Regions from separate parts of the Arthrobacter sp. Rue61a genome, predicted to be linked through region 1. Evidence: riboswitches for the same ligand, from Rfam matches in the RefSeq annotation. Region 1 holds a riboswitch; each other region holds the start of a gene.
What was found. Region 1 has a riboswitch for glycine ahead of gcvP (aminomethyl-transferring glycine dehydrogenase). Riboswitches for the same ligand answer to the same signal wherever they lie in the genome.
Positions count from the first base shown of each region.

Region 1 (10,791 bases):
TTCCTGTGGAAGCCGTCGTCACTGGCTCCCGCATGGAGGCACGGAGCGGCGTGCTGGAATCCCTGGGCGTTCCCTCGGTGGAGCACCCTATGGGGGTTGGAAGCCACGTTGAAGTCAATCCCATGGGCGGTGCAACGTCAGTGCCGGGTGTCTACGCTGCCGGAAACGTCACCGACCTCATGGGACAGGTCATGGCCTCCGCAGCCGCAGGTGTCATGGCCGGGGCAGCTATCAATGCCGACCTCATCGCCGAGGAGACGAGGCTTGCCGTGGAAGCAGCGCGGTCTTCAACCGTGTCACGTTAGGGGCTCGCCGGACCGCAGCTCAGCGCCGTGAGGCGACGCATGGGCTGCCGTCCAGCTGGCCAGGAACCCGGTGAGTTCGATTTCTCCCGCCAACGCGTTTCGCAACGTCTTCCTGGCGGTCCTGTGGAAATGGACGTTATGGCGTGCCCAGCGGGTGGACTCGACCTCCATCTTCGCGTTGCGGACATACGCAGGAGTGCCGGTCATGCCGGAGAGTATTCGTTCGATGAGCTCGTTGGGCGCGCGCCAGTACAACTCAGCGCCGATACAGCTGAAGGCTGGCGAAAACAGTCGACTTGTCGCTTTGACGGGAGGACGATTAAGGGACAGCCACTAAGGAGGTTGGTCATGTGCTACGCGCACTATGACGACTTCGAGCGGCGCACGAAGAAGGACTCCGTGCGCAAGCCTGAAGCACGCACGTCTGAGGCACCCAAGGACCAGGAACCTGCACAGAGCCGTCCACGGACGGAAGGAACGCTATTTACCTTCCTGGCCCGCCGTCGCAGGGAATCCGAGGTTTCCGAACCGAGGATCCACCGCATCCACGAGAAAGTCTAGGGATCCCTTGACCCGATCGAAGAAGCTGGACTGATTTAAGAATTAAGCAAAGGTAAGGCGCTGCGCTCGCAGCGCCTTACCTTTTGCGGCCTTGCTGCAGAAGGCTGGGCCTTACGACTCAGCGGCCAAGAATTCCCGCGCAGCCGTCACCAGAGCTTCAGTTCCGCGTGCCAGCGTCGGCTGGATTATGGGCGCAAAGTAGGGCGAGTGATTCGACGGAATGTCCTCGGGAAGGCGACCCGTTGTTGCCCACTCCTTGAACAAGGAAGGCTCGGCCCCTCCTAGGAACCAGAAAACCAGGGGAGCGCCGGCAGCTTTCGCCAAGGCTCCAACGTCTTCGCTGCCGGACACGGGACCGGGGTCGATGATCTGCGTTTCGCCAAATTTTGCCGTGAAAGCTGCCGACACCCTCGCAGTGGCAGCTGCATCGTTGACGGTCAGCGGGAAGTGCTCTTCGAAATGAATCTCCGGTTCCTTGGGAGCACCTGATGCTGTGGCTTCGCCCTGGGCAATGCGCTCAATTGAACCGAGGATCTTATCCCTGGTGGCATCGCTGAATGACCGGACGCTGAGGCCCAACGTTGCCGTTTCCGGAATGATGTTGTTCTTGGTCCCGGAGTGAATCTGCCCAACTGTCACCACCGCGGAGTCACTGGCGGCGAGCTCACGCGACACAATTCCCTGGAGCCGGACAGTGGTTGCAGCCGCCATCAGCACCGGATCAACAGTGGTCTCGGGGCGTGATCCGTGCCCGCCCCGACCATGCAAGGTGATGTTGAGCGAATCGGCGGACGCCATGGTGACGCCGGGACGGACACCGAACCATCCGGCGGGGAAGGGGGCCACATGTTGGCCCAGGACGACGTCCGGTTTCGGCACAGTGTCGTACAAGCCATCGGCCACCATGGTTTCCGCCCCGCCGCCCCATTCCTCGGCCGGCTGGAACACGGCGATCAGTGTGCCTTGCCACTCATCACGTTGCGCGGCCAGAACCTCCACCGCGCCAACAAGGCAGGTCACGTGCACGTCATGGCCGCAAGCGTGCATGACCGGCATGTCCTTGCCTTCGTGATCAACACCCATCGCCGTGCTTGCGTACTCCAGGCCCGTTGCTTCCTTTACGGGCAAGCCGTCCAAGTCTGCCCTGAGCATCACCGCCGGTCCGGGCCCATTGTCCAGAACGCCAACAACCCCGGTCTTTCCGATGTTGCGATGAACGGTGAAGCCAAGTTCTTCGAGGTAACCCGCGGCGATCCCGGCAGTTCGGGTCTCTTGGAAGGACAACTCAGGATGGGAGTGCAGGTCCTTGTAAAGCTCTTCGAGGTCAATGGTCATGAGTCTGCCCTTTTCATTCGACGCCTAGGTCTGGCCAGTGTATCCAGCCCGAAGCTGCAAAGGCGGGGAAGCCCCGGCACACTGGATGGCATGAACGATTCTGAATCAGTCACGACGCAGATATCCACAGTTGATGAGTGGACCAAAGCCTTGGCGGAGTCCACCGGATCGCCGGGCGGGGGTGCAGGGACGGGGTCATGCTCTCCATCGCGGCCTCGTTGACGTCCATGGTGGCCGGATATACCGAGGCGGAGGAGGCCCAGCGCGAACAGCTGAACGGCATCCACTCCCGGGCGCACGAACTCCGACGAATTGCCCTTCAACTAGCCGACGACGACGCGTCCGCCTCCAACGCCTTCGGCGCTGCCTTCCGTCTCGACCCCGGTCCGGAACGCGACGAAGCAATACATCAAGCGTCCGTCCATGCTGCCAAGGCATCAGCGGTTCTGGGGGAGCGGGCCATCGACGCCATTGAAGATCTCGGCTGGCTCGCTTCCAACGGCAATCCTGCGCTTATTGCAGATGTCGTGGTCGGGTTCGGAGCCCTCCGCGCAGCCATAGCCGGAGCACGAACCAACGTGAGCTTCGACCTCGCATCCCTGACCTCCGCGGGCACCGCACTGGAGGAAATTAGGAAACAGCATCCAGAACTATGGAATACAGTCACCCGACTCAGCGACGCCCTCGACAGAATTGATGGACTGACGGCCGGCGTAGACAAAAAAGCAGCGCCGACCGAAGCTGTCTAGCTTCAGTCGATGTGCGTCTTTGCATCACGATCCGTCTTTCCCCGCTACTTAACTACCGACTAAGAACACGAAGTGAGGAAAGGACAGGTTGACGTGATCTTCAGGAAAAGGGCAGCACCTTTGACGCCGATTCCGGAGCCGCCGTCGGGTCTCTCCACATTCAGGGTGCAGGTTGGTGCGATCACGGTGGAAGGTCTGGCCCGGGAGGACTGCGGTTCTGCCGTGGAGGTCATTCTAGGAGCGGTTTCCATGGCTGATCCAAAGGATCTGGTCGATGGTCTCCGGTATTCACACGGCTCCTGGTACTTCAATCTGCACCAGACCGCCCGAAAGAGTTTCCGTGTCAGCGCTGTGGACCTTTCCGGCCCGGGTCTTGAGTCTTCTACCTGGGATCTGAGCTACGCCGCTACGTTGTTGGCAGTTCAGTCGACGTGGAGCAAGTCCGTGAGTGAGACGGCCTGGTCGCCTGTGAAGTTGGGGCAGACGTTACGTGTGTCCCCGTCGGCATTGGACATGCCGCGAGTCACCCTAAGGCGGGAGGAACCCACAGAGCCAAATGATTCGGGCTGGGTAGTGGGACCAGGGGCAGCTGCAGATCAGGAAGTGTTGCCCGTGCACGACGTTATCAGGCGCAGGGGAAATTTGGCTCGAGCCTTGACGTTGCCGGTAGGTGCCCGAGTAGAGACATCAGGGAAGAAGCTTGTCAGTATTTACGCCGCCTCTGACCGATTCTGCTGGGGAGTTCGCGATGGGTTGATCGGCATGGAAATCCCTACCCCGAAATCGTTGGCCCGTCGGTGGGCAGTAGTGTCGGCCGTTAAGACGGCCCTTGGGTACGGTGACTCCTGCAACGGCTCCCAGAACCATATGTATCATGACGACGGCGGAGGCAACTGGGTGGCCATGGACGTCCTCGATGACCAAAGGGCATTGCTCTACGGCCACGACCACGAGGCCAGCGAAAACGTGCTCAGCGGCACCGGCGGGGACTCGGACGTTGAAATGAACTTGCTGGCCAAAACCCCGGACTGGTGGAACGCTGGCCTTCCGCGGGAGGGCGTTCCGATCGGTTTCGTCTTTGGGTTTGAAGGAGGATCCTGGGCCCGCGCCGAATACGACCACGCGGACGGCTTCCTTTCAGTCGGCTTCCCGATGAAATCCGACGAGGCCCTTGCCGAGGAGATTGTTGACTGGATCGGTGACGCCAGCCGAAGGTCAGGCACGCGTCACATTCCCGCACCCGCGGACCTGATGGCAGCCATCAGTGAAGGGGCCAACATCACTGTGGAAGTACTCGGGGCCATTTGTGGTCCGGGTATCGGGGACCTCGAAGCCGGGGTGGCCGCAGCCCGGAACTTCTTGGAGCCGAAGAACAGCAGTGCGGACTGACAGCCGGCGTAGACAAAAAGCAGCGCCGACCGAAGCTGTCTAGCTTCAGTCGGCGCTGTGCCTTTACTGCGCCTTCGGCACACGCCGGAGCACGACGGCGGCGAGCACTGCCGCGCCAGCCATCAGTACCAGCCCAATCGCCGCAGTGATGTGAACACCGGACTCGAAAGCTGTCCGGGCGGCATGTGTCAATGCCTCTGACAACGGGGCCGGAAGTGCGGCCGCCGCATCAACAGCGCCGGCCAGCGTTTCCGTGGAATTCCCGGCAGCCTGCTCCGAGATGCCGTCCGGAATGATCAGGTTGTGCTGGTAGGACGCCGTGAGGATGGAGCCGAGTACAGCGGTTCCCAGGAGCGATCCCAGCTCGTAGCCGGTCTCGGAGATGGCCGAGGCCGCTCCGGATTTGTCGGCCGGCACTGAGGCCAGGATCAGGTCGTTGGAGATGGTCTCCGCGGCACCCACACCAACTGCGAGGACAGTCAGGGCTGACAACAGGAACACGGGTCCGCTGCCGTGGTCGCCCACAACCACAATCAAGTAGCCCACGGCGCTGAGCGTCAGGCCCGCGGCCACAACGAATCCAGGCCGCACGCGCTTGACCAGCGGCACCACCAGCAAGCCGGCGACAACCGTAGCCAGGAGGGCGGGGATCATCGCGATGCCTGCCTCCATGGGGGACTGGCCCTCAACAAGTTGCAAGTGCTGGGCGAAGAAGTAGATGAAGCCCGTCATGGAGAACAGGGACAGGACATTCGCCACGATTGCCGTGCTGAACACCTTGTTCTTGAACAAGGCAACGTCCAACATGGGGTTCTCGATCCGCTGCTGACGACGGACGAAAAGAATGCCCATCACCACGCCGAGGCCCATGAAAGCAGCTGCGGACGCCCCAAAACCGTGAACCGCGAATTCCTTGATGCCGTAAACGAACGGCGCCATGGTGACTACGGACAGGAAGATGCTGGGCACGTCAACACGGCCGGGATTGGCGTCCCTGGACTCGGGAATCAGGACCCGGCCGAAAGCCAGGAGCGGGAGGAGCAGGAAAGCTGCCACAAGGAAGACGGCACCCCACCAGAAGTGTTCAACCAGCCAACCGCCGAAGATCGGACCGAGGGCGGCACCGCCGGAGAAGCCGGCAGCCCAGACAGCGATCGCTAGCCGGCGACGGTTCGGGTCGGTAAAGATGTTCCGGATCAGGGAGAGCGTGGAGGGCATCAGCATGGCGCCGAAGACGCCAAGGCCGGCGCGTCCGGCAATCAGCCATTCCGCGGTCGGTGCGAATGCCGTAGCAGCCGACACCGCAGCGAAGCCTGTGCTGCCGATCAGCAGCAACCGGCGTCGTCCGATCCTGTCGCCCAAGTTGCCCATGGACACCAACAACGCGGCCAGGACCAGGGGATAGGCGTCCACGATCCAGAGAAGTTGGACGCCGCCAACCTCCAGGGATCGGGCAATCTCGGGCAGGGCAAAGGTGAGCGCGGTGTTGTCGACGGCCACCAGCAGTACCGGGAACATCAGGAGCGCCAGAGCCGTCCAATCGCGCCACGGTGCTGCCTGGCCCTTAACGGGACGAGCGGAACGGGGTGCTTGGGTTGAGGACGGCGAGTACATGTCACTTACTGTACCGTCCAGACGGTACAGTTTCAAATGGAACCCCCCAAGCCTTTAGGGAATGATGTACCTATGCCACGAAAACCAGTTGCCCGGGATGCCGTCCTGGATGCCTACGAAGCCCTCCTTATTGAGGTAGGGGAGCGGGCTGCCACTCTCGATGCGGTTGCCAAGCGCGCAGGGGTGTCCAAAGGTGGGCTGCTGTACCACTTTCCCAATAAGGAAGCGCTGACCACGGCCCTTTTGGAGCGCCTGGACCTGCTCGCCGATGAAGATACCGAACTGATGAAGGCAGCACCGGATGGTTCGGCTGCCTACTTCATCAGGTCCTCGCTCTGGGCAGATACGCCCATGGATCGGGCCTTCGTCGCCGCTACCAGGCTGGCTGAGGTGGCTCACGAGGAAACCCGCCGCAGGTTTGCTGCTATCCAGCAACGGTGGCTGGACGTGCTGGCGGAGGATGTTGGACCCGAGGTTGCCAAAGCTGTGAGTTACATGGGCGACGGCCTCTATTTCAATGCGATTTTTGAAGGCGGGCAGGAGGGCGGAAACGCCGGGCGGGAGGCCGACGTTGAAATCCTGCTGGGAGTCCTCGAACGGCTACGGAAGTAGCGATTCATCCATTTGCTGCAGCGCCCCGGACGTAGGACAATTAACCCTTGTGGCGTGCCCAACGCGGTGCCCACACACAACTGAACATGCCTTTGATCTGCGGCGGGAGAGTCCTGCAAGCAAGTGATGCAGGCGCCGTAGGAGCAAACCCTCCCCAGGAATCTCTCAGGCCCACGCACCGCCGCGGCGAGGCAACTCTGGAAAGCAGCAGGCACGGAACCCACCTCAGGGTGAAAGTGCTGTGCTCACCGACGGTGCAAGCGATGGTTGTTCACGCAACGCGCGGAAACTCTCAGGTCCAATACAGAGCGGGGAGGAACCCAGCCGCTGTGGCGTACCCAAACGCTGCCCAAGTAATGGAGTTCCTTCGTGACGGTTAGTTCTGCCTCCACCACCTTCGTCGATCGGCATATCGGCGCCCGCCGCCAGGCCGACATTGAGACCATGCTCAAGTCCGTCGGCTACGACACCGTCGATTCGCTGGTCGACACCGCCGTCCCGAACGACATCCGCCAGGATGTCGCCCTCACCCTTCAGGACGCACTGAGTGAAGTTGAAGTTCTGGCTGAGCTGCGCAAGCTCGCTTCCAAGAACAAGACCGCCGTTCAGATGATCGGCCAGGGCTACTACGACACCGTGACGCCCCCGGTGATCCGCCGCAACATCCTCGAGTCCCCAGCCTGGTACACCGCCTACACCCCCTACCAGCCGGAAATCTCGCAGGGCCGCCTCGAAGCGCTGCTCAATTTCCAGACCATGGTCCAGGACCTGGTGGGCCTGCCGATCGCCAACGCCTCCCTCCTGGACGAAGCAACGGCTGTGGCCGAGGCCGTCCTCATGATGCGCCGCGCCAACAAGAACAAGGCCGTTCAGGATGGCAAGACCGTCCTCGACGCAGACTGCCTCCCGCAGACCATCGCCATCGTCAAGGGCCGCGCCGAAGCGCTCGGCTTCGAGGTTGAGGTCGCTGACCTTTCCCTTGGCCTCCCGGAAGGTGCCATCAACGGCGTCGTCCTCCAGCAGCCCGGCGTGTCCGGCCGCGTGTTCGACCACTCCGCCGTGATCGCTGACGCCAAGGAACGCGGCGCGCTGGTGACCGTCGCTGCCGACCTCCTCTCACTGACCCTCATCACCCCTCCAGGTGAGCAGGGCGCCGACATCGCCGTTGGTTCCGCACAGCGCCTGGGCGTTCCGCTCTTCTTCGGCGGCCCGCACGCCGCGTACATGGCCGTCCAAAAGGGCCTGGAGCGTTCCATGCCCGGCCGTCTGGTGGGCGTTTCCAAGGACGACGCCGGTGTCCCCGCCTACCGCTTGGCGCTGCAGACCCGCGAGCAGCACATCCGCCGCGAGAAGGCCACGTCCAACATCTGTACCGCGCAAGCGCTGCTCGCCATCGTGGCCTCAATGTATGCCGTCTACCACGGCCCCGAGGGCTTGAAGGCGATCGCCGAAACCGCTCACGGTCACGCCCGTACCCTTGCAGCGTCCCTGAAGGCTGCCGGCGTCGAGGTCCTTCACGGTTCCTTCTTCGACACCATCACCGTCCGCGTCCCCGGTAAGGCTGCCGAGATCATCGCCGCAGCGGAGGCCAAGGGCATCAACCTGCGCGGCATCGACGCTGACACTCTGGGAATTTCCGTCGATGAGACCACTACATCTGAAATTGTCGGCGGTCTCCTTGATGTCTTCGGCGCTTCGGTCACTGAAGCCGCTGAAGGCTTTGCGCTTGAAGGTTCCGTTGAGCGTACGAGCGACTTCATGCAGCACCCCGTGTTCAACACGCACCGCTCCGAAACCCAGCTCCTGCGCTACATCCGCAAGCTCTCGGACCGCGACCTCGCGCTGGATCGCACCATGATCCCGCTGGGATCGTGCACCATGAAGCTGAACGCCACAGCCGAGATGGAAGCCATCTCCTGGCCGGAGTTCGCCTCCATCCACCCGTTCGCTCCGGATTCCCAGACTGAGGGCTGGCGTGAACTCATCACCGACCTCGAAGCACAGCTGACCGAAATCACCGGCTACGACCAAGTCTCCATCCAGCCGAACGCCGGTTCCCAAGGTGAGCTCGCCGGACTGCTGGCCATCCGCGGCTATCACCTGTCCCGTGGCGACGAACAGCGCAACGTCTGCCTCATCCCCGCCTCAGCCCACGGCACCAACGCAGCGTCGGCAGTCCTGGCCGGCATGAAGGTGGTTGTGGTTGCCACGGCACCCGATGGCACCATCGATCACGTTGACCTCAAGAACAAGATCGAAGCTAACCGGGACGCCCTCTCGGCCATCATGATCACCTACCCGTCCACGCACGGTGTGTACGACGCCGACGTCCGGGAAGTCTGCGACGCCATCCACGAGGCCGGCGGCCAGGTGTACATCGACGGCGCCAACCTCAACGCACTGGTTGGCTTGGCCCAGCCGGGCAAGTTCGGCGGCGACGTGTCCCACCTGAACCTGCACAAGACCTTCTGCATCCCCCACGGCGGCGGCGGACCCGGCGTTGGCCCCGTAGCTGCAAAGGCACACCTCGCACCGTTCATGCCCGGCGATGCAGCCTCCTGGACCGAAGGCAACGACGTCCCGATTTCGGCTTCCCGTTTCGGTTCCGCCGGTGTCCTTCCAATCTCCTGGGCTTACGTGAAGCTCATGGGCGGCCAGGGACTCACCGAGGCAACCAAGTCCGCGCTGCTTGCCGCGAACTACATCGCATCCCGCCTCAACGACCACTTCCCGGTCCTGTACACCGGCGAAGGCGGACTCGTGGCCCACGAGTGCATCCTGGACCTGCGTGAACTGACGGCAAAGACCGGGGTCACCGCTGAGGACGTTGCCAAGCGCCTCATCGACTTCGGCTTCCACGCGCCTACCCTGGCCTTCCCGGTGGCGGGCACGCTCATGGTGGAGCCCACCGAATCGGAAGACCTCGTGGAGATCGACCGCTTCATCGAAGCCATGATCACCATCCGCAAGGAAATCGACCAGGTTGCTGCCGGTGACTTCTCCGTGCAGGATTCCCCGCTTCGCCGCGCGCCGCACACAGCCGCCGCCGTCGTAAGTTCTGACTGGGACCGTGCGTACCCGCGCGAGCAGGCCGCCTTCCCGGTCCACCACCTCAAGCAGGACAAGTACTTCCCGCCCGTTGGCCGCATTGACGGCGCAGCCGGAGACCGCAACCTGGTCTGCTCCTGCCCGCCGATCGAAGACTTCGAGAACTAGGACGGTCCCACAAAATGACTGAGAACTACACAGCTCTCTACGAAGAGCACAAGAAGCTCGGCGCGTCCTTCACCGACTTCGGCGGCTGGCAGATGCCGCTCAAGTACTCGTCCGAGTTGGCCGAGCACCACGCAGTCCGCAAGTCCGCCGGCCTGTTCGACCTCTCCCACATGGGTGAAGTCTGGGTCACCGGTCCCGAGGCAGCCGCGTTCCTCGACTACGCCTTGGTGGGCAAGATCTCCGCCATGGCCGACGGTAAAGCAAAGTACTCGCTGATCTGCCAGGAAGACGGCGGCATCATCGATGACCTCATCACCTACCGCCGCGGCTCCGAGAAGTTCCTGGTGGTCCCGAACGCGGGCAACGCGAAGGTTGTGGCCACGGCGTTACTGGAGCGGGCGGCCGGGTTCGACGTCGAGGTCCAGGACGCATCCGCTGAAACCTCGCTGATCGCGGTGCAGGGTCCCCTCGCCGAAGCGATCCTCCTCCGCTTGGTGCCCGTCGAGCAGCATGCGCTGGTCACCGAACTCAAGTACTACGCGGCGGTCGAAGTACCGTTCACGTTCGACGGCGGCACGCAAGACTTGCTGCTCGCCCGCACCGGTTACACCGGGGAAGACGGCTTCGAGATCTTCGTAGCCAACGACTCCGCTGCAGCCCTCTGGCAGGCCATCGCCGGCGCCGCTGAAGAAGGCGAACTGACCCCCGCCGGCCTGGCTTCACGCGACTCCCTGCGTCTCGAAGCCGGGATGCCCCTCTACGGCAACGAACTCTCCCGTGAAGGCAACCCCTTCGCGGCAGGACTCGGACCCGTAGTGGCACTGTCCAAGGAAGGTGACTTCGTCGGCAAGGACGCACTCGCTGCCCTCAAAGCTGACGGTGCCGGCTCCACCAGCGGACGCAAGCTCGTTGGCCTCAAAGGCCTGGGCCGCAGGGCCGGTCGCGGCCACTACCCGGTCCTCAAAGACGGCGCCGTGGTTGGCGAAGTCACCTCCGGTCAGCCCAGCCCC
Region 1 is NC_018531.1:991,566-1,002,356, forward strand. Features, by position in the region: gene ARUE_RS04695 (NAD(P)/FAD-dependent oxidoreductase) at 1-305, shown strand, start outside; gene ARUE_RS24615 (hypothetical protein) at 297-512, opposite strand; gene ARUE_RS24620 (hypothetical protein) at 654-866, shown strand; gene ARUE_RS04710 (amidohydrolase) at 978-2,201, opposite strand; partial or broken gene ARUE_RS04715 (cyclodeaminase/cyclohydrolase family protein) at 2,292-2,950, shown strand; gene ARUE_RS23650 (hypothetical protein) at 3,200-4,339, shown strand; gene ARUE_RS04725 (MFS transporter) at 4,403-5,953, opposite strand; gene ARUE_RS04730 (TetR/AcrR family transcriptional regulator) at 6,026-6,565, shown strand; glycine riboswitch at 6,659-6,756, shown strand; gene gcvP (aminomethyl-transferring glycine dehydrogenase) at 6,935-9,781, shown strand; gene gcvT (glycine cleavage system aminomethyltransferase GcvT) at 9,796-10,791, shown strand, end outside.

Region 2 (10,791 bases), 1.2 Mb from region 1:
AAATGGACGCCTGCTCCTTATACAACACACCCACCGCACCCGCGGCGAGCAGGAACTTCACCACCACATCGTCCTTATCGGCCTGGCTGGCCTTGTCCATGCCCGGCGCGTAATTCAACGCGTAATACAACACCGCCGGAATGATCCCCGCCGCACCATTGGTCGGCGCCGTCACCACCCGGCCACCCGAAGCGTTCTCCTCGTTCACCGCCAAGGCGATCAGGTTCACCCACTCCTGCCAATACTTCGGATCATTCCGGTCCTTGTCCTCCTTCAGCAGCCGCTCCAACCAGTCAGGAGACCGACGCCGGACCTTCAACCCCCCGGGCAGCACACCCTCACGCTTCAACGACGTTTCAACACACGCCTCCATCACGGACCAGATATGCAAAAGACCCTCCCGGATCTCCTCCTCACTCCGGGACGCACGCTCATTGATGAACATGATGTCGCTGATCCCCAACCCCTTGGACGAACACCGGCCCATCAACTCCGCCGCCGTCCTGAACGGCAACGGCAACTCCGCCTTCGTCTCCTCCAACTCGGCCCGGGCAGCGTCCTCCTCACCCTCACGGACAATGAACCCGCCACCCACCGAAAAGAACGTCGCCTCCCGCAGCACATTGCCCTGGGCATCAGACACCTGGAACTTCATCCCATTCGTATGCCGCGGCAACACCGTCAACGGATGCAACACCATGTCCTCCACCGCATACGGCAGCTCCACACCGTCCCCGGACGCACCGGCCAGATTCAGCACACCCGTCTCCGCGATCGTCGCCAGCCGCTCCTCCACCTCGTCAGGCAGGATCAACTCGGGGTGAAAGCCCTCCAAGCCCAGCAGCGTGGCCGTCATGGTGCCGTGCCCACGACCCGTCGCAGCCAACGAACCATACAGATCAACCCGCAGCGACGCCACGGAACCCAGGACACCGGCGTCCTTGAGTTCGCCAGCGAACACCGCCCCAGCCCGCATCGGCCCCACAGTATGAGAACTCGACGGGCCAATACCCACAGAGAACAGATCAAAAACACCAACAGCCATGGCTGGGATCCCTTTCAGGGAAGAGTGAAACAAACAAGAATGTGGGGCCGGGCCAAATCCCGAGCCAAGGCAGGCCCAGCCCCTGTGGAAGCCGAGTGCAGCTTCCAAACCCGGTGTTTACGTGAGGCATTCGTTCCCAGCGAACGCCTCACCCGGGAGATCAAATGTGCATCGTGTGCACCACGGCCGGTCGCACCAACGGCCGTTGGGGCCGTTCCGTAAACGGGGTCCCGCTGCAAAACATGCCGTGCGCACGGCATGTTTTGCAGCGAGCCCACGAAACGGCCTGCAAAACCGAACGGCTAGCCGAGGTTCGCGACCCCCGGGTACAACGGGTGCGCCTTAGCGAGTGCCTCAACACGGTGACGCAACCCGGTAAGGTCCGCGTCGGCGTCGGCGATCAACACTTCGGCGATGATGTCCGCTACCTCGCGGAAGGCCGCTTCCCCGAAGCCGCGCGTTGCCAGCGCCGGGGTGCCGATGCGCAGGCCGGAGGTGACCATGGGCGGGCGGGGGTCGAAGGGGACGGCGTTGCGGTTGACGGTGATGTCGATTGCGGCGAGGCGATCTTCGGCTTGCTGGCCGTCGAGTTCGCAGTTGCGGAGGTCGACGAGGACCAGGTGCACGTCGGTTCCGCCGGAGACTACGTTGATGCCCTTGGCGGCGACGTCGGGCTGCACCAAGCGTTCGGCGAGAATCCGTGCACCGGCGAGGACGCGTTCCTGTCGCTCCCGGAATTCCTCCGAGGCGGCAATTTTGAACGCAACAGCCTTGCCTGCGATGACGTGTTCCAGCGGTCCGCCTTGCTGGCCCGGGAACACGGCCGAGTTGATCTTCTTGGCGATATCGGCGTCGTTGGAGAGGATGATGCCGCCGCGGGGGCCCGCGAGGGTCTTGTGCGTGGTGGACGTGGTGACGTGCGCGTGCGGGACCGGCGAGGGGTGCAGGCCCGCGGCCACAAGGCCGGCAAAGTGTGCCATGTCCACCATCAGGTACGCGCCCACGGAGTCGGCGATCCGGCGGAACTCAGCGAAGTCCAGCTGCCGCGCGTAAGCGGACCAGCCGGCGACGATGAGCGCCGGTTTGTGCTCTTGCGCCAGGCGCTCAACCTCGGCCATGTCCACGGTGTGGGTGTCCTCGCGAACGCCGTAGGGGACCACGTTGTAGAGCTTGCCGGAGAAGTTGATGCGCATGCCGTGGGTCAGGTGGCCGCCGTGGGCCAAGTTCAGCCCCATGATGGTGTCACCCGGCTTGATCAGGGCGTGCATCACGGAAGCGTTGGCCTGGGCACCGGAGTGCGGCTGGACGTTCGCGAATTCGGCGCCGAACAGTGCCTTGATGCGGTCGATCGCCAGCTGCTCAATGACATCGACGTGTTCGCAGCCGCCGTAGTAGCGCTTGCCCGGGTAACCCTCGGCGTATTTGTTGGTCAGCACCGAACCTTGGGCCTGCATCACGGCAACGGCCGTGTGGTTCTCGGAGGCGATCATTTCCAGCCCGTCGCGCTGGCGACCGAGTTCGTCGTCGATCTTTGCGGCGATCTCAGGATCCAGCTCTGATAGCTGGGCGTCCAGCGACGCCGACACAACTTGCTGGTACTCAGTCACAGATACCGGGTTCACAGTTCTCCACCGTTCGTTGCAGCGTATTCTTCGGCCGACATGAGCGGCCCTTCTTCCGTGGCGGCAACCTTGAAAAGCCAGCCGGCACCGTAGGGATCGTTGTTGATGAGTGCCGGATCGCTGACAACGGCGTCGTTGATCTCGGTCACCTCCCCCGTCACGGGCGAGTACAGGTCCGATACCGACTTGGTGGATTCAACCTCGCCACAGGTCTCGCCTGCGGTCACTGTGGAACCAACCTCGGGGAGGTCCACGTACACAATGTCGCCCAGGGCGTCAGCGGCTACAGCAGAGATCCCGATCCCGACAGGCCCGCCCCCATCAGAGGCAACCCACTCGTGCTCGGCCGAGTATTTCAATTCAGCAACTACCTTGCTCATTTCAATTCCTAACTTCTCGTGACTACTTTTGGCGCTTGTAGAACGGCAGGGCGACAACTTCGAATGGTTCGGCTTTGCCTCGGAGGTCGACCTCAACGATCGTTCCCGGCTCTGAATGCTCGACGTCGACGTAGGCCATCGCTACCGGGTAACCGAGCGTCGGGCTTGGCTGGCCGGAGGTGACTTCGCCGATCAGGGAGCCGTCCTTGAGCACCGAGTAGTGGGCGCGCGCGGCACGGCGGCGCGTGCCCTTGAGGCCCACGAGCTTCTGCCCAAGGGTGGACCCCACACCGGCAGCCTTGATGGCGGTGAGTGCCTCCCTGCCCACAAAGTCGCTTTCCTTGGCCAGGGAAACTACCGGGCCCAGGCCTGCTGCGTAGGCATTGACGTGCTGGGAGAGCTCGTTGCCGTAGAGCGGCATGCCGGCTTCAAGGCGGAGCGAATCGCGGGCGGCGAGACCTGCGGGGATGAGTCCGTGGCCTTCACCGGCTTCCAGCAGCGCTTCCCAGAGGCCTGCGGCGTCGACGTTCGGGACGTAGATCTCGAAGCCGTCTTCCCCGGTGTAGCCGGTGCGGGCGAGCAACAGGTCCTCCCCGTTGATGGATACCTCAACCGCGGCGTAGTACTTCAGTTCGGTGACCAACTCGTGCTGTTCCGCAGGGACCAGTTGCAGCAGGATGGCTTCAGCGGTCGGGCCCTGCACGGCGATGAGTGACGTCTCGGCAGAGACATCCTCGACGACGACGTCAAAACCGGCCGCGCGCTTCAGCAGCGCCGCGGAGACCACCTTGGCGTTGCCCGCATTGGGGACTACCAGGTACTTGTCTTCAGCCCGTCGGTAGGAGATGAGGTCGTCGATGATGCCGCCGTCGGCGTTGCAGATCAGCGAATACTTGGCCTTGCCTACAGCGATCGCTGACAGCTTGCCCACCAGGGCGTAGTCCAGGAAGGCCGCAGCGTCGGGGCCGCTGACCCAGACCTCGCCCATGTGGGAGAGATCGAACAGGCCCGCCGCGTTACGGACGGCATGGTGCTCGGCGAGTTCGGACTCGTACTTCAGCGGCATCTGCCAGCCGCCGAAGTCCGTGAAGGAAGCGCCGGCCTTTTTGTGCTGCTCGTAGAGAGCGGTGTAGTTCTCAGACATGTCGGGAGTCCTTAGTTTTCGAAGTCTTCGAGCGGAGGGCAGGAGCACACCAGGTTGCGGTCACCGGCAGCTCCATCGATGCGTCCAACTGGCGGGAAGTACTTGTCCTGCTTCAAGTGGTGGACGGGGAACGCTGCCTGCTCGCGCGGGTAGTCGCGGTCCCAGCCGGAATTTACGACGGCGGCAGCTGTGTGCGGCGCGTTGCGCAGCGGCGATTTCTCAAGAGTGAAATCACCGCTGGCCACCTGCTCGATCTCGGCGCGGATGGTGATCATGGCTTCGATGAAGCGGTCGATCTCGGCAAGGTCCTCGGACTCGGTCGGTTCCACCATGAGCGTGCCCGCAACCGGGAACGCGAGCGTGGGGGCGTGGAATCCGAAGTCGATGAGGCGCTTGGCCACGTCTTCAGCGGTAACTCCGGTGCGGGTGGTCAGTTCACGCAGATCCAGGATGCACTCGTGGGCAACAAGTCCGCCCTCGCCCGTGTACAGGACGGGGAAGTGCTCGTCCAGGCGGGAGGCAACGTAGTTGGCTGCGAGCAGCGCGGACTTCGTGGCGTCGGTGAGGCCTTGGCCGCCCATGAGTTTCACGTAGGCCCAGGAAATCGGCAGGACGCCGGCGGAACCGTAACGTGAGGCCGAGATGGCTACGCCATGCCCTTCCTCGTGCGCTGCTTTGTTCGCATCGCCCGGCATGAACGGAGCCAAGTGTGCCTTCGCAGCAACAGGGCCAACGCCCGGTCCACCGCCGCCGTGCGGGATGCAGAAAGTCTTGTGCAGGTTCAGGTGCGATACGTCACCGCCGAACTTGCCCGGCTGGGCCAGGCCAACCAGCGCGTTCAGGTTCGCACCGTCAACGTACACCTGGCCGCCGGCTGCATGGATCGCGTCACAGACTTCGCGGACGTCGGCGTCGTAAACGCCGTGCGTGGAGGGGTAGGTGATCATGATGCAGGACAGGACGTCTTTGTTGGCTTCGATTTTGGCGGTCAGGTCTGCGTGATCGATGGTGCCGTCGGCAGCCGTGGCCACCACCACAACCTTCATCCCGGCCAAGACCGCGGACGCGGCGTTGGTACCGTGGGCCGACGCGGGGATCAAGCAGACAGTGCGCTGCTGGTCACCACGGGACAGGTGGTATCCACGGATGGCCAGCAGGCCGGCCAGCTCTCCCTGGGAACCGGCGTTCGGCTGGATGGAGACCTGGTCGTAGCCCGTGATCTCGGTGAGGTCGGCTTCCAGGTCTTCGATCAGTTCCCGCCAACCCGCTGTCTGGTGGTCCGGAGCGAACGGGTGGATCGACGCGAACTCAGGCCAGGAAATCGCTTCCATCTCAGCAGTCGCGTTGAGCTTCATGGTGCACGAACCCAGCGGAATCATGGTGCGGTCCAGTGCGAGGTCCCGGTCGGACAGCCTGCGGATATAGCGCAACAGCTGCGTCTCGGAACGGTGCGTGTTGAACACCGGGTGCTGCAGGAAGTCGCTGCTTCGGACCACGTCTGCGGGCAGTTCGAACCCTGCTGCGTCCCCTACCGGACCGGCTCCAAAGGCGACGGCCACCGCGGAGAGGACCTCCGGCGTCGTGGTTTCATCAATGCTCACCCCAACGGTGTCGGCGTCGATGAATCGCAGGTTGATGCCGCGTGCCTCGGCGGCGCCGATGACTTTGTCAGCCTTGCCGGGGACGCGCACTGTGAGGGTGTCGAAGAAGGACTCGGACGTAAGTTCCCGGCCAGCTTTCTTCAGCGCTGTGGCAAGGGTGCGGGCATGGCCGTGAACGGTTTCGGCGATCGCCTTCAGGCCTTCCGGACCGTGGTAGACGGCGTACATCGAGGCGACAATGGCCAGCAAGGCCTGCGCTGTACAGATGTTGGACGTCGCCTTTTCGCGGCGGATGTGCTGCTCGCGGGTCTGGAGGGCCAGACGGTACCCGGGGACGCCTGCGTTGTCCTTGGAAACGCCCACGATACGGCCGGGAAGTGTGCGCTCCATGCCTTCGCGGACCGCCATGTAGGCCGCGTGCGGGCCGCCGAAGAACAGGGGCACGCCGAAGCGCTGCGCGGTTCCGACGGCGATGTCCGCACCTTGTTCACCCGGGGGCGTGATGAGGGTGAGCGCCAAAAGGTCAGCCGCGACGGTGACCAGCGCACCGCGTTCCTTGGCGTCGGCGATCACGACGGAGTGATCGAAGACTCGGCCCGAAACGCCCGGCTGCTGGAGCACGATGCCATTGATGTCGCCGTCGGGAAGGCCCGCCGAAAGGTCAGCGATCTCCACCTCGAAGCCCAACGCCTCAGCGCGACCCTTCACGATCGCGATGGTCTGCGGGAGGAGGTCGGAGTCCAGGACAGTCTTACCGTCCTTGGCAGTCTGGTTCTTGTTGGCCCTGCGCATGAGCAACACGGCCTCGGCCACGGCGGTGGCTTCGTCCAGCAGGGAAGCGTTCGCAACGGGCAGGCCGGTGAGGTCCTGCACCATGGTCTGGAAATTGAGCAGCGCTTCGAGGCGGCCCTGGGAAATTTCCGGCTGGTACGGGGTGTAAGCCGTGTACCAGGCCGGAGCTTCAAGGATGTTGCGGCGAATGACCGGGGGCGTGACGGTGTCGTAGTAGCCCTGGCCGATCATCTGCACAGCGGTCTTGTTCTTGGAAGCGAGCTTCCGTAGCTCGGTCAGGACCTGGACCTCGGTGAGGGCGTCCTCCAACTTCAGGGCAGTGTCCTGGCGGATCGAATCGGGGACCGCGACGTCTACCAGGCCGTCGACAGAGTCGTAGCCAATGGCCTTGAGCATGGTGTCAACATCGGCTTGGCGACGGGCGCCGATGTGCCGGTCCGCGAAGGCGGTGGGGGTTGATTGAACAGTCAAGAGGAACTCCATGATTCAGGCGCCCAGTGAGCGCTCGATGATGTGGGTTCCTCCCCGCTCTGTATTGGACCTGAGAGATTCCGCAGGAATGGTTGCCTGCTTGCACCGTCGGTGAGCCCGGTTACCCGGACTGCTTTCCAGAGTTGCCTAACCGCGGCGGTACATGGGCCTGAGAGATTCCTGGGGAGGATTTGCTCCTACGGCGCCTGACTGGATGTACCGGCAGGGCTCTCCCGCCGCAGATCAAAAGCGTTGCGTCACCGTGAGTGACACGCTTCACACCATAGCTGGTTGTTTTGAAAAAGCGCAAGCAAGGTGAAGTTACTGATGCATCGCCTCATGGATTTGCAGCGCGAACCAGAGCTGGGCAACTGTGGACGTTTCACCCATATCCAGCCCCGTCAGCTCGCCGATTTTCCGTATCCGGTAGATGATGGTTTGCCGGTGCGCGAACAACGCCGTTGCGGTCTTTTGCCAGGACCGTTGCGAGTCCAGATACGTCCTGAGCGTGACGAGGAGATCGCCCTCCTGGCTCTGCTCGTAGTCGAAAATCGGGCCTAAAAGCCGCCGAACCAGCGCCGTTCCTTCCTCGAAACCCGTCAGCCCCAGCCATGACGGCCCCTCCGCATAGCGGGCCAGTGCCAGCTTGTTGGCACGGGCGGAGCCAAGCGCCCAGAGGGATTCCTGCAGTGCGCGTTGGATGTTGGCAACGGCCGCCGGCGCGCTGATCCCGATCGCAGCATCCGCCCCGGCACAGTGCGCCAGGACGTGGTCAGGGACGTCGGCCGGGACCACCACATGGAGCCTGTTGTTCCGCTTCAACGACGCCGACGCAACCCCGTGCCTCCACAGTTCGATGTGCACATTGGCCAGCCTGTCGCCGTCGTCCGCTTGTCTGTCTCCGCCGCCCGCCGACATCGAGGCGAGCAGGAAATCCTGGGGCGAAACCTCGAAAGCTGCCAGCCGGCTCTCCATTTCGGCCGCGCCCAAGCGTCCGTCCATTGCCTGCAGGAGGAACTCGCCGGCCAGCCGGTGGCGGCCTTCCAGCGACAAAACGATGCGCGAAAGCTGCAGTCCCAGCACGGTTGCGGCGTGAAGGAGTACGACGGCGTCCGGGTGCGGTTCGCTGTTGGGCAGCACCACCAGGAGCGCATTGGCATGCGTGGGAATGTCCATGGTGAGCACGTGACGGCCCCGGATGCGGTGCCACTGGAAGTTCTTTCCGGCGAGGGACACCTGCCCGGACAGCGGAGCCCATTCCTCGGCAAGGAACTCTGGCAGCGTTTGCCCGTCCGGATGCCAGGGATGGAGGCAGCGTCGGTCCACCACGAACAGGTTTGCGTCGAGCTCAGTGGCCAGCCGCTGGACCAGGCTCTGCCAATGGTCCTCGGAAGCTCCGGCGGTGCGGAGCAGATCGTAGACGCGGGCCGTCTGCCGCAGTCGGCGCGATTCTTCGAGCAGTGAGGACTCGGCAACCGACCGGGCGATTGCGATGAACGGCAGCGGATACGGGATGTTGACCAGTGGCAACGGCAGCCGCTCGCACGCCGCCAGGAATTCCGCGGTGAGGGGCGGCGCGTGCATCTTCTCACCGATCGCCAAGGCGCTGGCACCGCTGTCCACCAAGGCCTCTGCGAGCGCCACCTGACCTTGCGCGTCTGGCGGGATGGACAGGCCGTTGGTCATCATGAGCTCGCCGCCTGTCACCCATTCCCACAGTCTGGGCAGATCCGAGGTGTGGGCCCAGGTGATGCGGTTGTCCCGGCCCGCCGATCCTGCCAGGAGCGTGAGCCCGAGTTGAGGCTCGGCCACGAGTTCAGCCACGGTGATTGCCATGCGGGGTCCTGTTTTCCTTGCGTTCGATGAGGGGTTGGCGCCATTTCAGGCACCTCTTAGACATTCGTCTAAACGCCTCGACCATTTGTAGTCAATGTAGCGCTTTTCGGAGTGATCGGCGTCACCAAGAATGGAATTACTTACTTCCCGCTCAACGGCGAGCACCCCTCACCCCAAGGATTCTTCAATGGCAACGCATCAGCCCATCGGCCCTGTCGACGCAACCAAAGTTCCCCGGTATGCAGGACTCGGTACCTTCGCCCGTCTCCCCCAAATTGACCGCGTCCCGGACTACGACATCGCGATCGTAGGAGTACCGTTCGACGGCGGAACCTCCTTCCGGCCGGGCGCCCGTTTCGGCCCTGCCGCAGTCCGCGAGGCCTCCCGGCTCCTCCGCCCGGGCTATCACCCGGAGCTCGACGTTGAACCGGTATACGAAGCCCAAGTGGTGGACGCCGGCGATATTGCCTGCACCCCCTACGACATCACTAGGGCAGTCCGCGAGATCGAGGAGCAGGCGTTGCCCCTGATCAGCGGAGGCAACGGGCTCAGCGAGGACAAGCGGCTCATCTCGATCGGCGGCGACCACACCATCGCCCTGCCCATGCTGCGAGCGCTGAACAAGGTTCATGGTCCGGTGGCACTGCTGCATTTCGACGCCCACCTGGACACGTGGGACACCTACTTCGACCAGCCCATCACGCATGGAACCATCTTCCGTCGGGCGTTCGAGGAAGGCCTCCTTGTGGAGGACAAGTCCATGCACGTGGGTATCCGCGGCCCGGTCTATGACCGCAACGACTTCCTCCGCGACCACGAATTCGGCTTCCAGATCATCCGTTGCTCGGACCTGGACGTTATTGGGGTCCCGGCGGCCATTCAGCGGGTGAAGGACCGGCTGGGCGATACCCCGGTGTACGTTTCCATCGATATCGACGTCCTGGATCCGGCGTTCGCACCCGGCACCGGCACCCCGGAGATGGGCGGGCTCCACTCCCGCGAACTCCTTGCCCTGCTCCGCGGACTGAACGGCATCAACATCGTGGGTGCCGACGTCGTTGAGGTCGCCCCGGCGTATGACCACGCTGATATCACCACGGTCGCCGCGGCCACCCTGGTCTTCGACCTTCTCGGCCTCATGGTGAACCGCAGCAAGGCCACCGCTGGCCGCGAACTGGCTTCGGCATCCCGGACCGCGTCATGAGCACCGCGCCCACCGCTGAGGTTCCCCGGCTGGAAGACAAGACCATCCAGCCCATCCCGGCCAACGAGCGCCACGGCAAGGCCCGGGACCTCTTCACCATCTGGTTCGGCTCCAACATCATGATCATGACCATCGTGACCGGCGGACTCGCCACTACGGTGTTCGGCCTGGGCTTTGTTCCGGCGATCGTGGGCATCATCATCGGCAACGTTGTGGGCGGCATCTTCATGGCGCTGCACTCTGCCCAAGGACCGCAATTGGGTGTGGCACAGATGATCCAGACCCGTGGCCAGTTCGGGTCGTTCGGGGCACTGTTGATCGTGGTCATCGTGGTGATCATGTACGTCGGATTCTTCGCGGCGAACCTGGTGTTTGGCGGCGAAGCAATGGCGGCCGTCAGTCCCGGCATCAGCGTTGACGCGGGCATCGTCATCATCGGTGTGGTCAGCGTTATCGCCACGATTTTCGGCTACCGGCTCATCCATGCCTACGCACGCGTTTTGAGTGTCGCGGCCGGTCTGGCCTTGTTGCTGGCCTTTGGGTGGATCCTCCTGGTCCATGGCCTTCCGGCCAGCTTCCTGGAGCAGGGCAACTTCAACTGGGTCGGCTTCATGGGGACCATCTCCGTCTCGGCGCTGTGGCAGTTGGCTTATGCGCCGTACGTCTCGGACTACTCCCGCTATATGCCGCAAGGGA
Region 2 is NC_018531.1:4,533,823-4,544,613, forward strand. Features, by position in the region: gene ARUE_RS20750 (L-serine ammonia-lyase) at 1-1,045, opposite strand, end outside; gene glyA (serine hydroxymethyltransferase) at 1,348-2,667, opposite strand; gene gcvH (glycine cleavage system protein GcvH) at 2,664-3,047, opposite strand; gene gcvT (glycine cleavage system aminomethyltransferase GcvT) at 3,070-4,191, opposite strand; gene gcvP (aminomethyl-transferring glycine dehydrogenase) at 4,203-7,055, opposite strand; glycine riboswitch at 7,203-7,301, opposite strand; gene ARUE_RS20775 (PucR family transcriptional regulator) at 7,377-8,891, opposite strand; gene speB (agmatinase) at 9,079-10,095, shown strand; gene ARUE_RS20785 (purine-cytosine permease family protein) at 10,092-10,791, shown strand, end outside.
Region 2: another riboswitch for glycine. It lies ahead of gcvP (aminomethyl-transferring glycine dehydrogenase); the one in region 1 lies ahead of gcvP (aminomethyl-transferring glycine dehydrogenase).

Region 3 (10,791 bases), 160 kb from region 1:
GGTTGCCGCGAAGATCAAGGCCGACAACCTGGCAGACCTCATCATCGTGGAAAACCACGACGGCGCTGCTTCCGGAACACCCGAGGGCGCCACGTTGGAGCAGGAAGTTGCAGCCGGCGGGCCGTTCGCCAAGCTGGTCAACGAAACCACTCCCGACGTCGCCGCGATCTTCACAGGACACACGCACAAGGAATACGCCTGGGACGCTCCGATCCTGGACGCCAACGGCCAGCCCACCGGCAAGACCCGCCCCATTGTGCAGACTGGCAACTACGGCGAGAACGTAGGCAGCGTGACCCTCACAGTGGACACCGCAAGCAAGTCCGTGACCTCTTACAAGGCCGCCATCGTGGACCGGACTACCGAGACCGCTGAAAGCCTCGTTGCCACCTACCCGCGTGTGGCGGCAGTGAAAACCATCGTGGACAAGGCCCTCGCCCAGGCTGCCGAGATCGGCAACCAGCCGGTAGGCGCGGTGACAGCTGATATCACCACGGCCTTCACCCCGGATCCCGCCGGCGGCGCCCCCAAGCGGGACGATCGCGCGAACGAATCCACGCTCGGCAACCTGGTGGCGGACTCCCTGGTGGATACACTCAAGGCTCCCGAACTGGGTGCGGCGGAGATCGGCGTCGTGAACCCCGGAGGCCTGCGTAATGAGCTGTACTACGCACCGGACGGGACCATCACCTACGCCGAGGCCAACGCGGTCCTGCCGTTCGTGAACAATCTCTGGACCACGTCGCTGACCGGCGCTCAGTTCAAGACGCTCCTGGAGCAGCAGTGGCAGACCAACGCCGACGGCACCATTCCCAGCCGCCCCTACCAGCAGCTGGGCGTGTCCAAGAACGTCAGCTACACCTACGACGCCGCCCGCGCCGCAGGTGACCGCATCACCGGCATCTGGGTGAACGGTGCTGTGCTCGATCCTGCCAAGCAGTACAGGATCGGGACGTTCAGCTTCCTGGCTACCGGCGGTGACAACTTCCGGGTCTTCAAGGAAGGGACCAACACCAAAGACACGGGCTTGGTGGACCGCGATGCGTGGATCAAGTACCTGCGCGAGCACAACCCTGTTTCGCCCGACTTCGCACGCCGTTCCGTTGCCGTGGCCAACTCCACGGCGGCTGAGGTCAAGGCCGGAGAGTCCATTACGCTGGCCATCTCCAAGCTGAACCTCACCTCCATCGGCAGCCCGGCCAACGCAACGCTGAATGCAGTGTTCGTCGATGGCAAGGGCTCGGAATCGGCACTCGGTTCGGTCCCGGTGACCGCGGGCACCGCCACGGTGGACCTCAAGGTTCCCGCCGCGGCAGCTGCAGGCACCGGCACGTTGGTGCTGACCGCCGTCGAGAGCGGAACCGTGGTGAAAACGCTGGTGAACGTAGCGGAAAGCGGCACCAACCCGCCGCAGTGCACCGCACCCGTCAAGCCGTCCAAGTGGTACGACATCGTGGGATGGATCCGGTACGGCTTTGCCTGGTTGGAGTACCAGAGGTGCCTGAGGGGCTAGCCGCCCCTGAGCCACAGGGCCGAGAGGCCAGTACCCGCGAGGCCGGTACAAGGCAGGACCCCTCACGATCTTCTTCGTGAGGGGTCCTGCCTTTGGTTTGCGGCCTTTTGGGCCTGCGCGGTTACTTGTTCACGGGTTCCGGTTCCCGGTCCCTTTCTGCATCCCGCTGGAGCTCAGCCTTGAACTCCTCGTAACGGGCCAAGTGCGCGGGACGGCGCCGGAGAATCAACCAGGCGACACCCAGAATGATGAACCACACGGGCGTGGCCAACAGGGCCGTGAGCGTGTCCGGTTGCGTGGTCAGAGCCCAGAGGACGAAGGCGAAGAACGCGAACACCACCCACACCATCACCACTCCACCGGGCATCTTGAACGCCGAGGACTCGTGCAAGTGCGGGCGGCGCTTCCGGAAGGCAAGGTAGCTCGCCAGGATGATGGACCAGACGAAGACGAAACACACAGCGGACACCGTAGTGACCATGTCGAACGCCTTGCCGATGTCCGAGCCGGCATACATGAGGACGACGCCGGACAGCAGCAGGATGCAGGACAGGAACAGGGCGTTGCGGGGCACTTTGCGTCCGGACAGCGCGCCGAAAACCTTGGGTGCGTCGCCTTCCTGCGCGAGTCCGAACACCATGCGGGACGTGGAGTAGATGCCAGAGTTGGCCGACGACATGGCCGAGGTCAGCACCACCAGGTTGACGATGGTGGCCGCTGCGCCGAGACCAGCGAGCGAGAACATGGCGATGAAGGGGCTATGTCCGGCAGCAAACTGGGTCCACGGGGTGACGGACATGAGGATGATCAGCGCGCCCACATAAAAGAGCAGCACGCGGATGGGGATGGAGTTGATGGCTTTGGGGAGGTTCTTCTCGGGGTCCTTGGCCTCGGCAGCTGTTGTGCCCACGAGTTCGATGCCCACGAACGCGAAGACGGCGATCTGGAAGCCGGCCACGAAGCCCATGAATTCATTCGGGAAGAAGCCGCCGTGGCTCCACAGGTTGGTGAAGCTGGCCGGTCCGGCGTCGGACTGGAAGCCGCTGAAAATCATGAATAGGCCAACGATGATGAGCGCCGCAATGGCCACGATCTTGATGAGGGCGAACCAGAACTCCGTCTCACCGAAGGCTTTCACGGTGGCGAGGTTCAGGAGCAGGAGGATGCCGATGGTGATCAGGCCCGGCACCCAGAGGGGCAGGGAGGGCCAAAGTTCCTGGGAATACCCCGCGATTGCGATCACGTCCGCGATCCCGGTGATCACCCAGCAGAACCAGTACGTCCAGCCGGTGAAGAAGCCGGCCCACGGTCCCAGGAGGTCGGCGGCGAAGTCGCTGAAGGATTTGTAATTGAGGTTGCTGAGCAGCAGTTCGCCCATGGCGCGCATAACGAAGAACAGCATGAAGCCGATGATCATGTACACGAAGATGACGGATGGGCCGGCAGCGGAAATGGTCTTGCCGGATCCCATGAAGAGGCCGGTGCCAATGGCTCCGCCGATGGCGATGAGCTGGATGTGGCGGTTGCTGAGTTGTCGCTCGAGGTGGGGTGAATCTGTGCCGGTGGAAGGCGGGCGCTGAATCGTCAAAGGAACTCCATCGTTCAGGCGGCACGGGGTGCCACATTGATTCGGGTTCCTCCCCGCTCTGTACGTGGACCTGAGAGTTTCCGCCTTCCTGCAGGGCAGGAAGGCTTGCACCTTCGGTGAGCCCGGTGACCGGACTGCTTTCCAGAGTTGCCTCGCCGCGGCGGTACATGGGCCTGAGAGATTCCTGGGGAGGGTTTGCTCCTACGGCGCCTGACGGGATGTACCGGCAGGACTCTCCCGCCGCAGATCAAAAGCGCGCACACCCAAGTGGGTGATGCAGCTCACACAGTAGCCAAGGTCGGGTAGAGGTGCAACCCCACGTCCCTAGCGGCCCAGAATGCTACGCGCAATCTCATCAGCATCGCGGAGCGTCCGCTGGCCGCTCGCGTAGGCGGGTCCGGTGCGCGGCCTGGCCTCGGCAGCGATGGCCGTCCCCCACTGCGAAGCGGACAATTGCAGGCCCAGGACATACAAGTTCCTGGTGATGGATCCGTTGGCAGCCAGAGGCCTGTAAGGATGGGGTTCCACGTCCAGGCCGGTGGTCTGCATGGGCGTGCCCTCAACACTCATCATGATCTTGGTGCGGACCAGCCCGTCGGACATGAGCTGTTCCAGCAGCGGCGAGAGGTTGATGCCCACCCTGTTTGCCGGCGACATCGCCTCGATAAGCGTCCGCGCTTCAACCGGACCGTCGTGAACCCACGGCGAAACCGCCCGGAACAGCTTAACACCCCGGTCCACACTGAACTTCGGATCCGGTCCCACGAAACTTACGACGCCGGCACGCGCCAAAGCGGCCAACTGCTCCGATCGCAGGGCTGGCGCTCCGCTGGCGAGGCCTTCCACGAACGACTCGAACCAGCCGCGCAAACCCGCCAGCCAGGACTCATCGGTGATTCCGCCATCCGCCACGACGGATTTGAGGATGGCCCGGCCGGTGTGGAGGGCGCCGATGGCCATCTTGACGGGGTCCGCCTCGCCGAGTGCAGATCGTCGGGCATCATCGTCAAGGTAGGCCGTGATTGCGGCATCCAACTCGCTCCGGGAAGCAAAGGTACGGCCTGCGAGCGGCGCCGCGAGCCCTCTCAGGTTCAGCCGGCGGGAGGTAACAACGTGCTTTTCCACCACGTCTCCCACCTTTATTTCCCAGTTCGCCGTGGTGTGCGCATGTGGTTGGAGCGCGTCCTCCAGGTCAGCCAGGAACTGTGCGGGGTCCTTGATCGCGGCGGGCTGGGACCGTGCAAGCGTTGAATAGTAGGCCCAGAGTGCATCACGGTGAAGCAGAGGCCAAAGGTCATGATCGAAGCCCGGCTGGATACCCGCTGCACGGAACCGGTCCACGGCATCTTCCGTCAGGTAGCGCATGGTGATGCTGCTGGGGTAGTAGCCCGCCAGCCCCGCCTTGGCACGATACGGGGTGCCCCTGCGGGACGCAGCAATGATCCGGGGCTCCCTGCCCGATGCCCGGTACTCGAGGATGCCCGCGCCGGGCGAACCAGCCTCAACGAACTTGCCGCCGCGGGCCTCCGTCAACTGGCCCATGACATCGAAGAAGTTCAAGCCCATGCCGCGGACCAGCACGGGCTCATTGTCCGGCACAGCCTGCCAATCAACGTCAGCCGGCGGAGCAGGCGGGAAGTACAGCAGGCCCTGTTCGTCCGCGGCACTCTTGAAGGACCGCTGCTCAGGGTTCAGCCGGGACTCGATGTGACCCAGGGCGAGGACCACGGAACCGACGGTGAGCGTCGCACCGCTGGCGAGTTCGACGTCGAACCCGTCCGCTACGGGGCGCGCAGCAACGGCGAGCGTCTCATGGAAGGTGACCTTGACGCCGTCGGGCAGCCGTTCCAGCAATCCGTCCAGAGTCTGGCGAAGGTAGCGCCCGTAGATCGCGCGGCTGGGAAAGTTGTGCGATTCGAGGGTGGAAAGCTCCGCCTTTTCGGCGTCGTTCAGTCCCATGCCATCACGACGACGGGCCTCACGCCATTGATCGAACGAACCACCCGCGAGCGGCGGTGCGAGCTGGGGGTCCTCCGGAATAAGCGTGGGATAGAACGACTGGGTGTTCATGAGGAACAGTCGTGACTGCTCCGGCTGCCACACATGACCCGAACCGGCCGGATAAGGATCCACGACGTCGATGTGCAACGTGGTGCCGTGCGGGCTGTCCGCAGCCCAATTCGCGAGCAACCGCTCAAGGACACTGGTGCCCCGAGGGCCGGCCCCAATCAGGGCAACACGGTTGGTTTGGGATTTAGCCACGCTCAAGCCTAACTTCTGCGTGACTTGCTTACCGTTGAACAGTGTTGCTTGGATGGGGCGATGACCACCACAGAAGCTGATCCGACGCCACTCCCCGAGAATGACGCTGCGCCGGCCTCCGGCCCCCGCCACGCAGCGGACGTCGCGCCCGAACCCACGGACGAAAACGTCTGGCTCGAGGACATCCACGGCGAAGAGCAGCTGGCGTGGGTCCGCGAGCAGAACGCCCGCACCGAGGAACTCTTGGAGGACGCCGAATATGAGGCCGTTGAGGCCGGCATCCTGGAGGTCCTCGACTCCACCGATCGCATCGCCATGGTCTCCAAACGAGGCGATTTCTACTACAACTTCTGGAAAGACCAGGAACACCCCAAGGGCCTCTGGCGCCGCACCACCTGGGAAAGCTACCTCACCGAAGAACCCGAGTGGGACGTTCTGCTGGACATCGACGCCCTCGCCGCCGCTGAAGGCGTCGAGTGGGTCTTCCACGGCGTTGGCTTCCTCCGTCCAGCCGACGGCTCCGAGTACCGCCTGGCCATGGTTTCGCTATCTCCCGACGGCGGCGACGCTGACCGCCACCGCGAGTTCGACGTCGAATCCCGCACCTTCGTGGAGGGTGGCTTTGATCTGCCCACCGCCAAGGGCAACGTCAGCTGGCTGGACGCCGACACTTTGCTCGTATCCAGCACAGCCGAAGGCCTGCCAGCAACTACCTCGTCCTATGCGCGGACCGGCGTGAAGCTCCGCCGTGGCCAGTCCCTTGCCGACGCCGAGCGCCTCTTCGAAATCCCCGAGGACCACATGCTGGCCATGGTGGCCCACGACTCCACGCCTGGCTACGAGCGGACTTTCGCCGTGGACTACATCGACTTCTACAACCGCAGTACATCGCTGCTGCGCGACGACTCCTGGGTGGTCATCGACGTTCCCACGGATGTGAACATCAGCGCCCACCGGGATTGGCTGCTGTTCCGTCCGCAGAAGGACTGGGATGTTGCCGGTGTTCTCTACCCTGCCGGGTCCTTGCTGGCCGCGGACTTCGAGTCCTATCTGGCAGGGACCCGTTCACTGCTGGTCCTGTTCACGCCGGATGCCCACACGTCGCTGCAGTCGTGGAGCTGGACCAAGGACTACCTCCTGCTGAACCTCCTGCGCGATGTGTCCTCCGAGATCCGGGTGCTGGACCCATCCCGTCCCGACTCCGAAGGCGGCTGGACGTCCACCGTCCTGGACGCGTGCCCGCCCCTGCACGACGTCAACGCCTACGCCGTGGATGACGAAGACGCTGGCCCTGAAGGCAACGACTTTTGGCTGGTGGCCACCGGCTTCACGACACCCACCACATTGACCCGGGGGACGCTCGGTGCTGCGTCGTCGGGTGGTGCTTCGTCGGGTGGTGCTTCGGCGGGTGGTGGTTCGGAGGCCAGTGGCGTGGCGAGCCAGCACGCCGAAGTCAAGCGGTCGCCGTCGTTCTTCAACGAAGCCGACTACGAGGTCCAGCAGCACTTCGCGGTGTCTGACGACGGGACCAAGGTCCCCTACTTCCAGGTCGCTTCCAAGGACCTGGTGCTGGACGGGCAAAACCCCACTCAGCTCTCCGGATATGGCGGGTTCGAGGTTTCGCGGACTCCGGCATACAGCGGAACCATGGGTCGGGCCTGGCTGGAGCGCCGCACCTTGGGCGCATCCTCCGACGACGGTGCTGCCGCGCACTCACGCGGCGGCGTCTACGTTGTTGCCAACATCCGCGGCGGCGGCGAATACGGTCCCTCCTGGCACCGTGCAGCCCTCCAGGAAAACCGGCACCGCGCGTACGAGGACTTCGCGGCCGTGGCGAAGGACCTCATCTCGCGAGGCGTCACCAGCCGCCGTCGACTCGGTTGCGTAGGTGGTTCCAACGGCGGCCTCCTGGTAGGCAACATGCTGACCCAATATCCGGAACTGTTCGGCGCTGTGTCCTGCGGAGTGCCGCTCCTGGACATGCGCCGCTACACCAAGCTCTCCGCCGGATACTCGTGGATCGCCGAATATGGTGACCCGGATGTCCCCGCGCAATGGGATTTCATCCGCACCTTCTCGCCGTACCATTTGCTTCACGACGGCGTGGAATACCCGGAGACCTTCATTTGGACCGCCACGTCCGATGATCGTGTGGGACCCGTCCAGGCCCGCAAAATGGCGGCGCGAATGCAAGCCATGGGCATCCCGAACGTATGGTTCCATGAAGCCCTGGAAGGCGGCCATGCGGGGGCCTCCGACAACAGGCAGGCCGCAGCGCTTCAGGCCCGGAGCAACCACTTCCTGTGGCGTTCGCTGGCTGGGAGCAACTAACAGTTCGCTGAAGCCCGATTCGACGGTTCCCTGCGAACTGTGCCGTGCGAACGGCATGGCTGGCACGGAACCAACGAAACGGGCGGCTTGGCCGGGGCGTTTTGCGCTGGAAGGCACCTTCTGCGTATCCTTGGTGGGCTAGCAATAGCAAAGGGAGACGTGCCAGAGCGGCCGAATGGGCTTCACTGCTAATGAAGTGTGGGGCACAACTCCACCGGGGGTTCAAATCCCCCCGTCTCCGCGAATTGGTCCCGGTTTTCGAACCGGGACCTTTTGCGTTTAAGGCTCTTCTCCATGAAGCCGCTGCTCAGCCGCGCTTTGCTCCGCCGCTGACTTCGGCCCCGGCGTGACGGTGAAGGGTCAGGCTGTCCACCGTGCTGATCAGCATCAGGATGGCCATGGCAACAAATGCCCCCTTGTAGGCCGCCACGTGCTCCCCCCCGAACACCTGCGTGGTTTCGAACAGGCGCAGGAAAAGGGCGCCCACCGCGATGCCCGCAGCCGCCGCCAATTGAACGAGCGTCGCGGAGATGGCATTGGCTGAGGGCAACTGACCCGGGACGATGTCCGCGTATTGCACCGAAGCGTAGGCAGAGAAGCCGATGGAGCGGAACGCACCGCTGAGCAGCAGCAAAGCAAAGATCAGTGGCTCAGGTGTTTGGGCGTCCAGGAAAGCGCACAACGCAAACGTCACGGCTGACGCGAATGACGCAAAGACAAGCACGGGCTTGAACCCAAAACGCCTGATGAGCGGCGTAGTGGCCGGCTTGATCCCTATGTTGCCCACGAAGACTGCCGCCACCATCACGCCGGCCTTCAGCGGATCCCAGCCAAATCCGTCCTGGAACATCAAGGGCAACAAGAACGGAACGGAACTGATGGTCAGCCGGTAAATGAAGCCGCCGGTGGAAGTCGCCCTGAAAGTCCTGGTGCCGAAGACGCTGAGGTTGAACAGGGGAACGCTGGCTTTCCTCATCCACCAGACTGCCCCAGCCAAGGACAGCACTCCGGCAGCGACCACCACCACGGCAAGCACATTGGACGCGTGCCCTCCCAAGGTCTCCAGCCCAACTACGAGGGCACCCACGCCCAGCGTAGTGAGCAGTAGCCCGAACCAGTCGAGCCGGCGCTTGGCATCAAACTGTGTTCGCGGCACCAGCCTGAGAGCTGCAATGAATGCGGCCAGGCCGAGAGGGACGTTGATGATGAAGATCCAGTGCCATGACAGGAAGGTGGTCAGGGCACCGCCCACCATGGGAGCCAGGACCGGAGCCAGCAGGCCTGGCCACACAAGGTACGCAGTGGCGCGAAGAAGCTCGGACTTGGGAGTACCCCGCAACACCACCAGAGTGCCGACGGGAACCATCATGGCCCCGCCCATGCCTTGGGCCACACGGCTGAGCGTGAGCATGGTCAGGTCCGTGCTGATCGCACAGAGCAGGGAGGCAATGGTGAATATCGATATCGCAAGGCAGAAGATCCGGCGAGCGCCGAACCGCTCAGCAAGCCAACTGCTCAGCGGGATGCCCATGGCCACCGTCACCAGATATGCGGTCATGGTGATGTTGATGTCTGCCGGCGCCACCCTGAAGTCGGAGGCGATGCTGGGGATGGCCGTGGTGAGGATGGTCCCGTCGAGGAACTCCATGAAGAACGTTGCCGCCACCAACAGGGCCAGCCGCGGCCGCCAACTGGTTTCGTTGGCCGCTTCGACGTCGGTGTTGGGTTTTGTGCTCATGGCTCCGGTCCAAGTTCTGGCTGGTGGCCCGTGATCCGGGCAGGCAAGCAGGCGTGTTTGCTCGATCCTATAGACGTGCAGTGGGAGCGATCACAACATGACGTAGTTCGACCACGCCCAACTACCCTGCCTTATCCGGCTTGGGCCAGCGCCAGTGGCAGAACGGCGCTCACGCCGGCTTGTCGCAAGGCACGGGCGGATACGGTCATGGTCCAGCGGCTGTCTATGAGGTCGTCCACCAGCAACACGGGCTGTCCGCCCGTGCCCGCCAAGGCCTGGGCAAGCTCGGGGCCCACAACGAGCCTGTCCCAGACACCGGCCAGCCTGTATGCGCTGTTGCCGCCGCGGGCTCCTGTTGGTCCTCCGTACTGGGGCTGCAGCTGCCCGAGGTACGGCATCCGCCCTATCCCGGCAATCCCCTGCGCCAGGGATTCCACTAACTGTGGCTTGCTGCGCGACGGGATGCTGACAACCGCCGCAGGTCGTCCGACGCCGCTCCACGGGGTTCCGCCTTCGGCCCCAGACCACTCGCGCAGTACTTGGACGCAGGCCTGCAGCATGGCAGGATCCACGGCGTGGTCCGGAGCCCCGGCAGCGAACAGCTCCCGCAAAGCTCCGCCCCAGCCCAGGTCAGTAAGCCTGGCCAGGATGCGTCCTTCTGAAACGCTCTCGTCGGGCTTGATCTTTCCCTTGACTGCAACACCGAGGCGGTCCATGCCGCTGGGCCACTGTAGCCGGGGTTCCACGGCTATGCCGGCACGCCGGAGGGTTTGTCCCGCGGCGTCGGCTGCCGACGCCGCCACGTCCACCGGGAACCAGCGGCCGGCGCAATTGTCGCAGCGTCCGCAGGAAGCTGCAGTTTCGTCATCCAGGACCGAGGTGATGTATTCCATGCGGCAGCCAGCCGTGTCCTGGTAGATCACCATGGAATCCTGCTCATCCACGCGGGCTTCGGCGATGCGTGCGTAGCGTTCGGCGTCATAGTTCCACGGCTGGCCGGTTGATCGCCAACCGCCCCCAACGCGTTCTACTGCTCCATCGACTGCCAGGACTTTGAGGAGGAGTTCCAAAGGCGTACGGCGAAGATCCACCCTGGCTTCCAGCGCGACGGTGGACAAGGCTGAGCCTGCCTCCCCCAGCACGCCCAGCACAGCCTCGGCTTTCTCTGCCGATGGCATGGATGCTGTGGCGAAGTACTGCCAGATTTCGCGGTCTTCGGAGCCCGGCAGGAGCAGGACGTCGGCGTTGGCTGCTCCACGTCCCGCACGGCCAACCTGCTGGTAGTAGGCAACCGGTGACGACGGAGCGCCGAGGTGGATCACGAAGCCCAGGTCCGGCTTGTCGAATCCCATTCCCAGG
Region 3 is NC_018531.1:831,442-842,232, reverse strand. Features, by position in the region: gene ARUE_RS04020 (ExeM/NucH family extracellular endonuclease) at 1-1,513, shown strand, start outside; gene cycA (D-serine/D-alanine/glycine transporter) at 1,635-3,101, opposite strand; glycine riboswitch at 3,253-3,351, opposite strand; gene ARUE_RS04010 (FAD/NAD(P)-binding protein) at 3,426-5,363, opposite strand; gene ARUE_RS04005 (prolyl oligopeptidase family serine peptidase) at 5,424-7,694, shown strand; tRNA gene ARUE_RS04000 (tRNA-Ser) at 7,848-7,935, shown strand; gene ARUE_RS03995 (MFS transporter) at 8,002-9,432, opposite strand; gene ARUE_RS03990 (RecQ family ATP-dependent DNA helicase) at 9,564-10,791, opposite strand, start outside.
Region 3: another riboswitch for glycine. It lies ahead of cycA (D-serine/D-alanine/glycine transporter); the one in region 1 lies ahead of gcvP (aminomethyl-transferring glycine dehydrogenase).